One region of the Nocardioides sp. zg-1228 genome, then DNA from elsewhere that is predicted to be linked to it. Evidence: predicted binding sites of a transcription regulator. Region 1 holds the regulator's gene; each other region holds the start of a gene.
What was found. The regulator LexA, encoded in region 1, represses DNA repair genes until DNA is damaged. The targets are predictions, from matches to a motif close to TCGAACANNTGTTCGA.
Positions count from the first base shown of each region.

Region 1 (4,201 bases):
CGCAACCACCCCGGCGACGAAACCTGTGGACGACGCCCCAGCGGGGCCGGGATGGGAATGCGCCGAGGGGCGGGCCCGTGGGCCCGCCCCTCGCCTTCCCCTGGTCCACCAGCCGGGGTCGAAGCGGCTGATGGAGGCCTCGCGCGTCAGTCGGAGACGACCGGGACGCGGAGCTTCTGGCCGGCCGCGAGGCCGGCGGACTCGAGGGCGTTGAGCCGCTCGATCTCGGTCATCACCGCGCGGACGTCGCCGTCGGTGGCGATGTCGCTGGCGATCCCCCACAGGGTGTCGCCGGGCGCCACCTGGACGATCTGGGTCGGGGCGGGCTGGCCGGCCTCGCCGGTGCCGACCGCGCCGCCGGCGAGGACGAATGCCACGGCGAGGGCGAGGAACAGCGAGGTCAGGAAGACCACGAGCCGGCCACGGCGGGTCAGCCGCACGGTGGAGCGGCGCTGGGCAGCAGCCGGGGCGAAAGCGGGGGAAAGGCTGAGGGTGCTCATGGTGGCCTCCTGGGGAAGAATCAGCCGGTCGTCTCTGTCGAGCGAATGTCTAGTCGGACCCACCGACAGTGGCCTCGGCCACCGGTGGTCGATCAGACGTTCGATCGAACATGTGTACGACGGTAGAGCACGTGTTCGAACGACGCAAGCACCTCGTCGAACAAATGTTCGGGGCTTCCCCAGGTGGAGACGTCAGCGGCGCTTCATGGCGCGCCGGCCCTGCGCGGCGAAGAGCCCGGCCGCGTGCTGCATCAGCCCGGGAGCCAGCGCCGAGCCGCGCACGACTCCCCCGCGCCACCCCGGCACGGCACGCACCACCCGGCTCGACCCGACGAGCTCGACCGCGGCCGCCGCGACGTCCGCCACGGCCAGGATCGGGCCTCCCGAGTAGACCAGCTGCGACCCCAGGCCGTCGGGGTCCTGCGCGGCGAGCATCGCGGTGTCGACCCCGTCGGGGCACAGGGCGTGGACCCGCACCCCGCGCGGCGACTCGGCGTTGACGGACGTCGACAGCGAGACGACCGCGGCCTTCGTGGCCGCGTACACGCTGTATCCCGGCACCGGGCCGAGGCCGGCGAGCGAGGCCACGTTGACGACGTCGCCACCCGCTGGGCCGAACGCCGCGAGCGCCGCGCGGGTGCCCCACATCGTGCCGAGCAGGTTGACCTCGACCAAGCGGCGCACCTGCTCCTCCGCCAGCTCGGCGAGCGTGCCGTCGTCGCCGACGCCGGCGTTGTTGAACCACGCGGTCAGCTCGCCGTGGCGAGCCGCCTCCTCCGCCACGAGCCGGTGCGACGCAGGGTCGCGTACGTCCTGGGCCAGGCCGGCGACCGCGCCGATCTCGTCGGCGGTGGCGGTCGCCGCGGCGCCGTCGAGGTCGCCGATCAGGACCCGGTGGCCGCGGGCGATCATCAGCTCGGCGATGCCGCGACCGATCCCACGCGCACCACCCGTCACGACGCTCACGGTGGGGGTCCCGGTCGAGGAGGGTGTCGAGGAGCGTGTCGTCATGGCGGGACCCTAGCGACACGCGGCTTCGAACAGGTGTTTGATCCTGACCTGCCGGGCGGTCTACGGTGGGCGCACCAGCTCCTCCCTGACCAGCCGTGGACGGAGGGGGCAACCGCACTGGAGGACGCATGGCCAAGCAGGACGACAAGAACGTCATCGAGATGCCCGACGGACCCCCGGACGCCACCGGCCTGACCCCGCGCCAGCAGCGGGTGCTCGCCACGATCAAGGACTCCATCGAGACCAAGGGCTACCCGCCGTCGATGCGCGAGATCGGCCAGGCCGTCGGCCTCACGTCGTCCTCGAGCGTCGCCCACCAGCTGCGCGTGCTCGAGGGCAAGGGCTTCCTCAAGCGCGACCCCAACCGTCCCCGCGCCCTCGAGGTGTTCCTCCCCGAGGTGATGGCCGCCCGTCGCAGCATGTCGAGCGGCGAGGAGACCTCGATCGACGAGACCGGCATCGGCGACGCGATGCCGACGGCGATCAACATCCCGGTCGTCGGCCGCATCGCCGCCGGTGGCCCGATCCTCGCCGAGGAGCAGGTCACCGACGTCTTCCCGCTGCCCAAGCAGCTCGTCGGCGACGGCACCCTCTTCCTCCTCGAGGTCTCCGGCGACTCGATGGTCGACGCGGCGATCTGCAACGGCGACTACGTCGTGATCCGCCAGGAGCAGACCGCCACCAACGGCCAGATCGTCGCCGCGCTGATCGACGGCGAGGCGACCGTCAAGACGTTCCAGCGCAAGGACGGCCACGTGTGGCTGCTCCCCCACAACGACGCCTACGACCCGATCCCCGGCGACGACGCGACGATCCTCGGCGTGGTGACGGCGGTCCTGCGCAGCCTCTGACCTACCGCGCGGAGCCGGACGCGGCGGCGACCAGCGCCGCCGTCAGCTCCTGCACGCCGGGCCGCGGACGACGCTCGCGGCTCAGCGCGTAGACGGTGCGGGTCGGTGGCGCGACCAGACGGCGTACGGCGACGCCCGCCGGCAGGCCCGGCACCAGCATCGCCGGCACGAGGGCGACGGCGAGCCCGGCCGCGACGAGTGCCACCTTGCCGAGCAGGTCGCCCGCCACCAGCTCGACCCTGGGCTCGAACCCGACCCGGCCCGCGGCCCGCTCGAGCAGGCTGCCCGAGCCGGGGTGGTCCTCGGCCCAGATCTCGTCGGCGAACGACGTGAGCCGCACGCGCCGGCGGCCGGCGGCCAGGGCGTGCCCCGCGGCCAGGACGACGCACATCTCGTCCTCGAGCAGTCTCGTACGTCGCACCTCGGGGTCCGTGGGCAGGCCGGGTGGATAGTCGGTGACCACCGCGACGTCCACGTCGCCCGTGCGCACCCGCTCGTGCAGCCGGGCCGAGCCGTCCGAGCGCAGCGCCACCCGCGGACCCTCGGCCGGGAGCGACCGCAGCGTGCGGGGCACGAGGTCCACGGAGGCGGAGGGCACGGCGCCGAGGGTGAGCGGCACCGCGTCGCCAGCGCGGGCGCGACGTACGGCGTCCCTCGCCCGGGCCGCCTCACCCACCAGCAGGCGCGCGTGCGGCAGCAGCGCTTGCCCTGCGGCCGTCGGCCGGACCCCGCGCGGCAGGCGCTCGAGCAGGGCCTCGCCGAGGTCGTGCTCCAGGCTCGCCACCTGGCGCGAGATCGCCGACTGGGTGTAGCCGAGCTCCTCGGCCGCGGCCGTGAAGGAGCCGGCCTCGCACACCGCCACGAAGGTCCGCCACGCCGTCAACGCCATGCAGAGAAGTATGCGCAGACCGCATGGAGCGATGCGACACCTGCGCTTGTCGCAGGCCGCTGCCGGTTCCATGGTCGTAGGCATGAACGAACACGTGGTGGTGCTGGGGCTCGGGCGGATGGGCCGGGCGATGGCAGAGACCCTTGCGTCCGCGGGCGCACGGGTCGCGTCGTGGAGCAGAGGCGGCGGCGGGACGGCCGGCACGGCCCCGGAGGCGTTGGCGCGCCCGGGGCCGGTCGTGCTCGCCGTCTACGACGGGCCTGCCTGTCGCGCGGTGCTCGCCCAGGTCGCCGAGCACCTCGCCGGGCGACTGGTCGTCGTCACGAGCACGGTCGGAGTCGACGAGGCCGACGCGCTGGCGTCGATCGTGTCCTCGGCGGGCGGCCGATACGTCCACGCGCCCGTCGTCGGCTCCGTGCCGGCGGTCCGGGCCCGCACCCTGCGCCTCCTGGCGGGCGGACCGGCTGCCGACGTCGAGGAAGCGGTCAAGGCACTGACACCGGTGCTGGGCGGCGTGAGCCGGTTCGCCACCCCGCGCGAGGCCGCGGCCGCCAAGCTGGTCGCCAACGCGTCGCTGGCCGCCGCGCTGCTCTCCGTGCGCGACTGCCTGGCCGGCGCAGCGGCGCTGGGGCTCCCGCTCACCGCGGCGCTCGACGTGCTGGCCCTCGGGCGGCTCGGCGACACCGTGGGATCGCTCCGCCCTCGCCTCGAGCGCCCCGACCAGACCGCGCACTTCACCGTCGACGCGCTCGTCAAGGACCTCGGGCTCCTCGCAGCTGCGGGAGGACCCTCGGCCCCGCTCGACCGGCTCTCCCGCCTCGTCACGACGGGTCGGTTGACCGGAGCCGACGACGTGTCGGCCGTGGCGCTGTCCGCCTCCACCCGGACGGCCACGTCGTGACCGGCATCGACGACGTGCGGGCGCCGCTACACGCCTATGCCCGCGGGCA
Region 1 is NZ_CP070961.1:3,408,822-3,413,022, forward strand. Features, by position in the region: gene JX575_RS16390 (LysM peptidoglycan-binding domain-containing protein) at 147-500, opposite strand; gene JX575_RS16395 (SDR family NAD(P)-dependent oxidoreductase) at 693-1,511, opposite strand; gene lexA (transcriptional repressor LexA) at 1,640-2,362, shown strand; gene JX575_RS16405 (LysR family transcriptional regulator) at 2,364-3,251, opposite strand; gene JX575_RS16410 (NAD(P)-binding domain-containing protein) at 3,334-4,152, shown strand; gene JX575_RS16415 (nuclear transport factor 2 family protein) at 4,149-4,201, shown strand, end outside.

Region 2 (4,201 bases), 1.7 Mb from region 1:
GCTGACCGTCGTGCGCGAGCTCGACGGGCGCACGACGCGCGAGGCGCTCGACGCCGGCATCCCTCCCAAGCAGGTCTGGTCCGCGGTGCGCCGCCACCTCGAGCTCCCGGACAGCGAGCGGTGACCACCCGGCTGGAGGCTGGCCTCTCCGTGGCCGACGTGCAGCGGCGCACGGTGCGCACCCTCGTCGTCTCGCAGGCCGTCGGCGCCGTCGGCGTGACCATCGGCGTGGCGACGGCCTCCCTGCTGGCTCGTGACATCTCCGGCAGCGAGACGATGGCCGGCCTCGCGCAGACCTTCCAGGTCCTCGGCACGGCTGCGGCGGCCTACTCCCTGGCGCGGGTGATGCGACGCCGCGGACGACGCGTCGGGCTCGTCCTCGGCTACCTCGCGGGCGCGGCGGGCGCGGTGCTGGCGGTCGTCGCCGGCGTCGTCGACTCGATGGCGGTGCTGCTGCTCGGCGCGGTGCTGCTCGGCGCCACGACGGCGGTCAACAACGGCTCGCGCTACGCCGCCACCGACCTCGCCACTGAGGAGCACCGCGCCCGAGCGCTGTCGGTCGTGGTGTGGGCCACCACGATCGGCGCCGTCGCCGGGCCCAACCTCACCGGCGTGGGCGCGAGCGTCGCCCGGTCGATCGGCGTGCCCGAGCTGACCGGCGGCTTCGCCATCGGTGCCGTCGTCCTCGTGCTCGCGGCGGGGTGGGTCTGGTGGCGGCTGCGCCCCGACCCGTTGCTGCTCGCGCAGCAGGAGGCCGGCGCCGCGCCCGACGACCGCGAGCCGCGCGGGCGGTCGTGGCGTCGGTTCGTCGTCGTCGTACGCGACGTGCCGGCGGTCGGCGCCGCGGTGGTGGCGATGGCCTGCGCCCACGCCGCCATGGTCACCGTGATGATCATGACGCCGCTCCACATGGAGCACGGCGGTGCGCACCTCGAGGTCATCGGCTTCGTGATCTCGGTGCACGTGCTCGGCATGTTCGCCTTCTCGCCGCTCGTAGGCTGGGCCGCCGACCGCTACGGCCGCGCCGCGGTCCTGGTCGCCGGGGGAGTCGTGCTGCTGGTCTCGCTCGCGCTGTGCGGCCTGTCGCCGCAGGGCACGTCGTGGCAGATCTTCGCGGGGCTGTTCCTGCTCGGCGTCGGCTGGTCGTGCGCGACCGTCGCGGCGTCGACGGTGATCGCCGACCGCACGCCCATCGAGGCGCGCACCGACGTGCAGGGCACCTCCGACATGGCGATGTCGCTCACCGCCGCCGGGGGAGGCGCGCTCGCCGGCGTCATCGTCGGCTCGCTCGGCTATCCGGTGCTCGCGATGTTCGCCGCGCTGCTGGCGGGCGCGGTGCTGGTCGCGGGCACCCTCACCCACCGCCACGCCTGACCTGCTCCCGACCCCGCCCCGCCCACTCACGAACCGGGCGCGACACGCCGCACCCGGAGCCGACATCGAACACCTGTTCGGGCTACTGTGCTTCCACAGGTATGACGAGGGGCGAGGTTGTCCACAGCGTTCGACCGTCCTGATCAGGGACTGTCGGTGGCTCGCCCTAGCGTCGCAGACGTACCTCTCACGACACGACGACAAGACGGGACACTGCAATGGCTGGTGCAGACCGCGAGAAGGCCCTGGATGCCGCGCTCGCTCAGGTGGAGAAGCAGTTCGGCAAGGGCTCGGTCATGCGACTGGGCGACGAGACGCGTGCCCCGCTCGAGGTGATCCCCACGGGGTCGATCGCCCTCGACGTCGCACTCGGCCTGGGCGGCCTGCCGCGCGGGCGCGTCGTGGAGATCTACGGTCCGGAGTCCTCCGGAAAGACGACGGTCGCCCTCCACGCGGTGGCCAGCGCGCAGGCGGCCGGCGGCATCGTCGCCTTCATCGACGCCGAGCACGCGCTCGACCCCGACTACGCGAAGGCGCTCGGCGTCGACACCGACGCGCTCCTGGTCTCGCAGCCCGACTCGGGTGAGCAGGCCCTCGAGATCGCCGACATGCTGGTCCGCTCCGGCGCGCTGTCGCTGATCGTCATCGACTCCGTGGCCGCGCTCGTGCCCCGCGCCGAGATCGAGGGTGAGATGGGCGACAGCCACGTCGGCCTCCAGGCCCGCCTGATGAGCCAGGCGCTGCGCAAGATGACCGGTGCCCTCAACAACTCCGGCACCACGGCCATCTTCATCAACCAGCTGCGCGAGAAGATCGGCGTGATGTTCGGCTCGCCGGAGACCACGACCGGTGGTCGCGCGCTGAAGTTCTACTCCTCGGTGCGCCTCGACGTGCGTCGCATCGAGACGCTCAAGGACGGCACCGACATGGTCGGCAACCGCACCCGCGTCAAGGTCGTCAAGAACAAGGTGGCCCCGCCGTTCAAGCAGGCCGAGTTCGACATCATGTACGGCAAGGGCATCAGCCGCGAGGGCGGTCTCATCGACGTTGGCGTCGAGGCGGGCATCATCCGCAAGGCCGGCGCCTGGTACACCTACGAGGGCGACCAGCTCGGCCAGGGCAAGGAGAACTCGCGCAACTTCCTCAAGGACAACCCCGACCTCGCCAACGAGATCGAGAAGCTCATCCTCGAGAAGCTGGGCGTCACTCCCGCCGTCGACAAGCCCGCCGACGACCTGAGCGACGAGCCCATCGGGGTCAATGACTTCTGACCGGGCGCCCGGCTCCGCATCCGGACCCTCGTCGGGTGCGGTCGGGCCGGAGACCCGGCCGGCCCCGTCGTGGGTCGGCGACGTCGGCCTCGGCGTGGAGGCGTGGGTGGGGAAGGTCCCACCCACGCCCACCGGGACCGGCGCCGAGACCCCGGAGCCCGGCACCGATCGCCCTGCCCGAGGCGATCGCGCTGGGCGCGGCAGCGATCGAGGTGGGGGTCGAGGTGGCCGTCGCTCGGGTGGTCGCGGACGCACCCGCACCTGGGAGGAGCGCGAGGCGGCCAGGCTCGCCCGCGAGGAGGCTGCCGCCGCGGAGGTCGAGGCCGACCCCGAGGCGGTGGCCCGCAGGATCCTCCTCGACACCCTCACCGGGCAGGCGCGCTCGCGCCAGGAGCTGGCCGACAAGCTGGCCAAGCGGGGCGTGCCCGACGACCTCGCCGCCGGCCTGCTCGACCGCTTCACCGAGGTCGGGCTGATCGACGACGCCGCCTACGCCCGGCAGTGGGTGGAGAGCCGGCACCGCAGTCGCGGCCTCGCCCCACGCGCCCTGGCCCAGGAGCTGCGGCGCAAGGGCGTCGGCGACGACGACGCCAAGGCCGCGCTCGAGCAGATCGACGAGGACGACCAGCGCATCGCCGCCCGGGCGCTCGTCGACAAGAAGCTGCGCTCGATGGCAGGGCTCGACCCCCAGGTCGCCACCCGCCGCCTGGCCGGCCTCCTCGCTCGCAAGGGCTACCCCGCCGGCCTCGCGTTCTCCGTCGTCCGCGAGGCGCTGGCCGGGGCAGCCGAGGTCGACGAGCCCCACCCCGACTTCTGACCCGGGGCCGGGCTGCGGGCCCGCCTCTCCCACGGGCGACCGCCTCTGGTGGGATGGTGCCGTGAGCGAGCGCGAGGTCCTGACCTACGACCTGTTCGGCACGGCGACGCGCGAGCTGGCCCAGGAGGTGGCCGACTCGGGGTTCCATCCCGACATGATCCTCGCGATCGCCCGGGGCGGACTCGCCCTCGGCATGGGGCTCGGATACGCGCTGGCGGTGAAGAACATCTCCGTGGTCAACGTGGAGTTCTACACCGGCGTCGACCAGCGCCTCGACGTCCCGATCATGCTCCCCCCGACCCCGGCGGCCGTCGACCTGTCGGGCCTGAAGGTGCTGGTGGCCGACGACGTCGCCGACACCGGGCGCACGCTGGAGCTCGTCCACGCGTTCTGCGAGGGACACGTCGCCGAGGTGCGCACGGTCGTCATCTACGAGAAGCCCCAGTCGGTCATCCGACCCGACTACTCGTGGCGGGTCACCGAGCGCTGGATCGACTTCCCCTGGTCGGTGCTGCCGCCGGTCGTGGATCCCGACGCGATGGCGCACTGACGCGTACGCCGTCGTACGGGCGCCGGTGGGCCATGATGACCCCATGAGACCCGCCATCGCCGACGCGCTCCGCCTGCCGGGCGGACCCGTCGACCTCACGACGATCGCGACCGACGCCACGCCCGGCTTCGACGGCACCAAGACCGACGGCAGGGCCGCGCTCGCCGACATGCAGGTCGAGCTGGCCGA
Region 2 is NZ_CP070961.1:1,726,874-1,731,074, forward strand. Features, by position in the region: gene JX575_RS08240 (DUF3046 domain-containing protein) at 1-124, shown strand, start outside; gene JX575_RS08245 (MFS transporter) at 151-1,374, shown strand; gene recA (recombinase RecA) at 1,593-2,645, shown strand; gene JX575_RS08255 (regulatory protein RecX) at 2,635-3,462, shown strand; gene JX575_RS08260 (phosphoribosyltransferase family protein) at 3,524-4,012, shown strand; gene JX575_RS08265 (PPK2 family polyphosphate kinase) at 4,056-4,201, shown strand, end outside.
Region 2: a site for LexA is predicted at 1,440-1,455, ahead of recA (recombinase RecA). Genes of this name have one in related genera too.

Region 3 (4,201 bases), 1.9 Mb from region 1:
GTGCAGCGGACCCCACCTGGTCAGGGCAGCGTCACAGGCGCGTCGTACACGAACCAGGCAAGTGCCACGCAGTTGGCGATGACCGTGAACCAGAAGATCGTGCGGAACGGTTGCTTGGTCGTCTTGTGTCGGAAGACCCGTCGCGCGACCAGCGCACCCGGCCAGCCACCCAGGAGGGCGATCGTGTGGAGGGTGGACTCCGACGTGCGCCACCTACCCTGTTCCGCTGCGGACTTGTCGGCGCCGTACATCAGGAACGCCACTCCGCTGCACAGGCCGTAAGCAGCCAACAGCGTGACTGGCAGCTCGTCCAGCACGAGAAGGCCCACCAGGAGGGTGAAGAACAGCGTCGCTGAGGCGAGCGCCAAGGGCATCCCGGTGACGCCTGGACGGCCGGCCCAGACGGCGCCGACGTATCGCACCTCCGATGCACGCGCCCGGTTGCGCTCGTCTCGAAGCTCGGCGTAGGTGACCTCGCACCCGGTGACGGGCCGCCGACCACGAGGGAACGCACTTACGTGCACGAACACACGCGGGCCTCCAACAGCGGGCGTGATGAAGCCGAAGCCCCGGTCGTCGTTCCAATCCGCCAGGACCCCCTGCTGCCGCCCGACGACGGCGTCAGAAGTCACGTCTTCGGCTCCTTGGCTCGGGTGTCGCCAGGCTGGTCAGCCTGGATCGCGGCACAGGTGGCTCCCGCCCTCGGAGCACCGAGCACCTGTGATCGGCATTATGCGACGTTCGATCTCGCGACGGGTCGAACTCCGAGAAGACGTGACACGAGCGTGCCCAGGCGAGCGGAGACATCGTCGGTCAAACGGCGATGACCCTCACGTCCTCCTGGTGAAGCGGACGTCGCCGTTGGGGAGGCGCGCAGCGTTGTACGCCGGATCGTGGGCGCGGTGGTGATGGTGGCTGCAGAGCAGGACGCCGTCGTCGAGGTCGGTGCGGCCGCCGGAGAGCCAGGGGTTCCAGTGGTGGGCCTCTGCCCAGGTGCCGGGGATGTCGCAGCCCTCGCCGCGGCAGGTGCGGTCCCGGATGAGCAGGGCGCGCTGCTGGGCGGGGCTGAACAGGCGGCGGGTGCGGCCGAGGTCGAGGACCTCCGAGGGGCCGCCGAGGACGGCGGGCAGGATCCTCGCGCTGCACGCGAGTCGGCGGGCCTCGACGGCGGTGATCATGTCCCCGGACCCCGCCGGCCCGTCGGCGTCGCCGGGCACGGCCGGGGCGATGAGCCCGGCGGTGGCGAGGTCGGCACGCAGTGAGTCGAGACCGATCGTGACGACGAGGGTGGTGGCGTCGCCGCCGTGGACCGGGAGGCGGCGCGGGTCGACGGCCTCGAGGAGCCGGCAGAACGCCTCGCCGAGCTTGCGCGGGTGCGGGAGCCGTCCGACCGCGTCTCCCGCGGCAGGGGCGGTCGTGCCGTCGTCGCGGCGGGGGTTGGTGTACGCCGTGAGGTAGGTGACGAACCGGTGCGCGACGGCGTCGGGGACGAGCGAGGTGATCCGGGTGGTGCCGTCACCGAGCCGGCGCACGGTGGTGCGGGTCTTGCGGTGCGCCTCGGCCTCGAGCTCGGCCAGCCGCCGGGCCTCGGCGTCGTCGACGACCTCGGGGGCGACGGTGGCGAGGATGTGTCGGCCGACCTTCGCGAGCCGCTGCGGGTCCAGGGTCGCGGCGTGGCCGACCAGGGCGCCCTCGGCAGCGGCGAGGACGTCGCCGGGGACGGTGTCGGGCAGGTTGTCCAGCGCCCGCACGATGACGCGGGCCTGGGCGAGGTTGGCCGACCCCTCCCGCAGCGCGGCACCGACCACCGGCCAGCGCCGGTCGACCGCCGACGCGAGGCGCAGGTCGGCGCGGGCGTCCTCGGGACGCGACAGCGTGGCCCACGCGAGCCAGCCGGCGGCGTCGCGGGCGGCCGCACCCGCGGCCACGTCACCGGCGCCAGCCAGCACCCGCAACCTCAGCTCCGCCAGCCGGGTCTCGAGCCGGATCAGCTCGCCCAACGCGGCGGCCTTGTCGGACGTCGACATGAACGTCGGGTTGGCGTCCGCGACGCTCTTGAGCGTCTCGTCGATGATGCCCGCGGCAGCGAGGATCGGGTGGGCCACTGATGGTCCTCCTCCCCCGTCGGCGTCGTTCGAGCGTCGCTCGATCCTACCGCTATTCGGGCTCTATTCGAACAAAGTTTCGATCAAGGATCCGGCAATCATTCCCCCATCCGAGGGACATTCGCGCGCCCGTCGAGCGTCGTCGTACGGGTGTGGCGCTCCCGATCGGGGGTAGGTTCGCGCGCATGGACATGCTGCGGGGGCCCCAGATCGCCGAGGCGGACCTGACCGACTGGCGCAAGCTCGCCCAAGGACTGCACGCGCGCTACCTGACCGACGGCTTCGGCGCCGCGGTCCGGTTCGTGACCGCGATCGGTGAGGCGGGCGACGCGATCGGCCACCACCCGAGGGTGAGCATCGGCACCGGGCACGTCGACCTCGAGCTGGTCACGGGCGACGCGATCTACCGCGACGACGAGGGCACCGAGCACGTCGTCGAGTGGGTGACCCAGCAGGACATCGACCTCGCCCGCCGGATCACCGACATCGCCGCCGACCACGGGCTGACTGCCGACCCGGCGTCCGTCAGCGAGGTCGAGCTCGGCCTCGACACCTCGCGCTCGGCGACGGTCGCGCCTGTGTGGGCCGCGCTCCTCACGGGAGATGCCGACTCACAGGGCAGGGGCTCGCCCGGCGACGAGGTCCGCGACGCCACCGGACGCGTGCCCAACCTGTGGTTCGACGACAGCGCCGACGAGGGCGCGTCCCACCAGCGGCTCCACGTCGAGGTGTACGTGCCGCTCGAGGTGGTCGAGGAGCGGATCGCCGCCGCCGTCGCCGCGGGCGGGACGGTCGTCGACGACACCCAGTCGCCCGGGCTCACCGTCCTCGCCGACCCCGACGGCAACACCGGCGTCGTCTGCGCCGACGTGTCCGCGGCCGGCAGGGGCTGACGCAGTCGATCGCCCGTCGTCTCGCCTGAGCCCGTCCAGGAGCCGGGTCAGGACAGTCCCACCTCCCTGAGCTGGCGGCGGCGAGAGCCGATGTCCAGCCTGCGGAAGATGTGGCGCAGGTGGGCGTCGATCGTGCGCGGGCTGAGGAACGGCTGCGAGGCCGCCTCCCGCGAGGTCGCCCCGGTGGTCATCACCGACGCGACCCGGACCCGCAACGCCTCCCGTCCCTGGAGGCCGACGATCCGGCGAGCACATCGGTGACTTTCACCGACGCGGTGGTGCCGTCATCAGCACGAGCCTGATGACACACCACCACCTCGACCCGAAGGATCCCCATGTCCACCAGTCCCGTCATCGATGTCGCCGACCTCCACGTCACGTACGGCGACTTCACCGCCGTCAAGGACCTCTCGTTCCAGGTCGGACAAGGCGAGCTCTACGCCCTCCTGGGCACGAACGGGGCCGGCAAGACGTCCAGCCTCGAGGTCGTGGAGGGTCACCGGCCGGCCGCCTCCGGCGCGGTCCGGATCTTCGGGCAGAGCCCGATGGACAGGCGCGCGGTGCGGCCGCGGATGGGCATCATGCTGCAGGAGAGCGGCTTCTCCGCCGACCTGACGGTGCGGGAGTCGGTGGGCCTGGTCGGCTCGTTGAGCGGGCGGCTGGACGACGTCGACCGGTTGCTCGACGTCTCCGGTCTCACCCGCCGGGCCGACACCCGCGTGGCGCAGCTGTCGGGGGGCGAGAAGCGCCGCCTCGACTTCGCCACGACGATCTACGGCGGGCCCGACCTGGTCATCTTGGACGAGCCCACGACGGGTCTGGACATCCAGTCCCGCGACGCGCTCTGGGACGCCGTCGAGCGGCTGCGCGAGGACGGCGCCACGATCGTGCTCACCACCCACTACCTGGAGGAGGCGCAGGAGCGCGCGGACCGCATCGGGCTCATGCACGAGGGCACCCTGCGACGCGAGGGCACCGTCACCGAGCTCACCGAGTCCCTGCCCTCCGTCATCACCTTCACGCTCCCCCCCGGCGCGCCCGAGCCGCCCCTCGTCGGCGCGCTCAACGGCGCCTTCCATGTCGAGACCTTCCGCCTGCAGGAGGACCTCCACCGGCTGCTGGGCTGGGCGGACGACTCCGGGGTGGAGCTGCGGGAGCTGGCCGCCGGGCCGACGCGGCTCGACGACGTCTTCCGCACGCTCG
Region 3 is NZ_CP070961.1:1,284,935-1,289,135, reverse strand. Features, by position in the region: gene JX575_RS06185 (cold shock and DUF1294 domain-containing protein) at 21-632, opposite strand; gene JX575_RS06180 (HNH endonuclease signature motif containing protein) at 831-2,105, opposite strand; gene JX575_RS06175 (VOC family protein) at 2,291-2,998, shown strand; gene JX575_RS06170 (LuxR C-terminal-related transcriptional regulator) at 3,046-3,189, opposite strand; gene JX575_RS06165 (ABC transporter ATP-binding protein) at 3,334-4,201, shown strand, end outside.
Region 3: a site for LexA is predicted at 2,173-2,188, ahead of JX575_RS06180 (HNH endonuclease signature motif containing protein). Genes of this name have one in related genera too.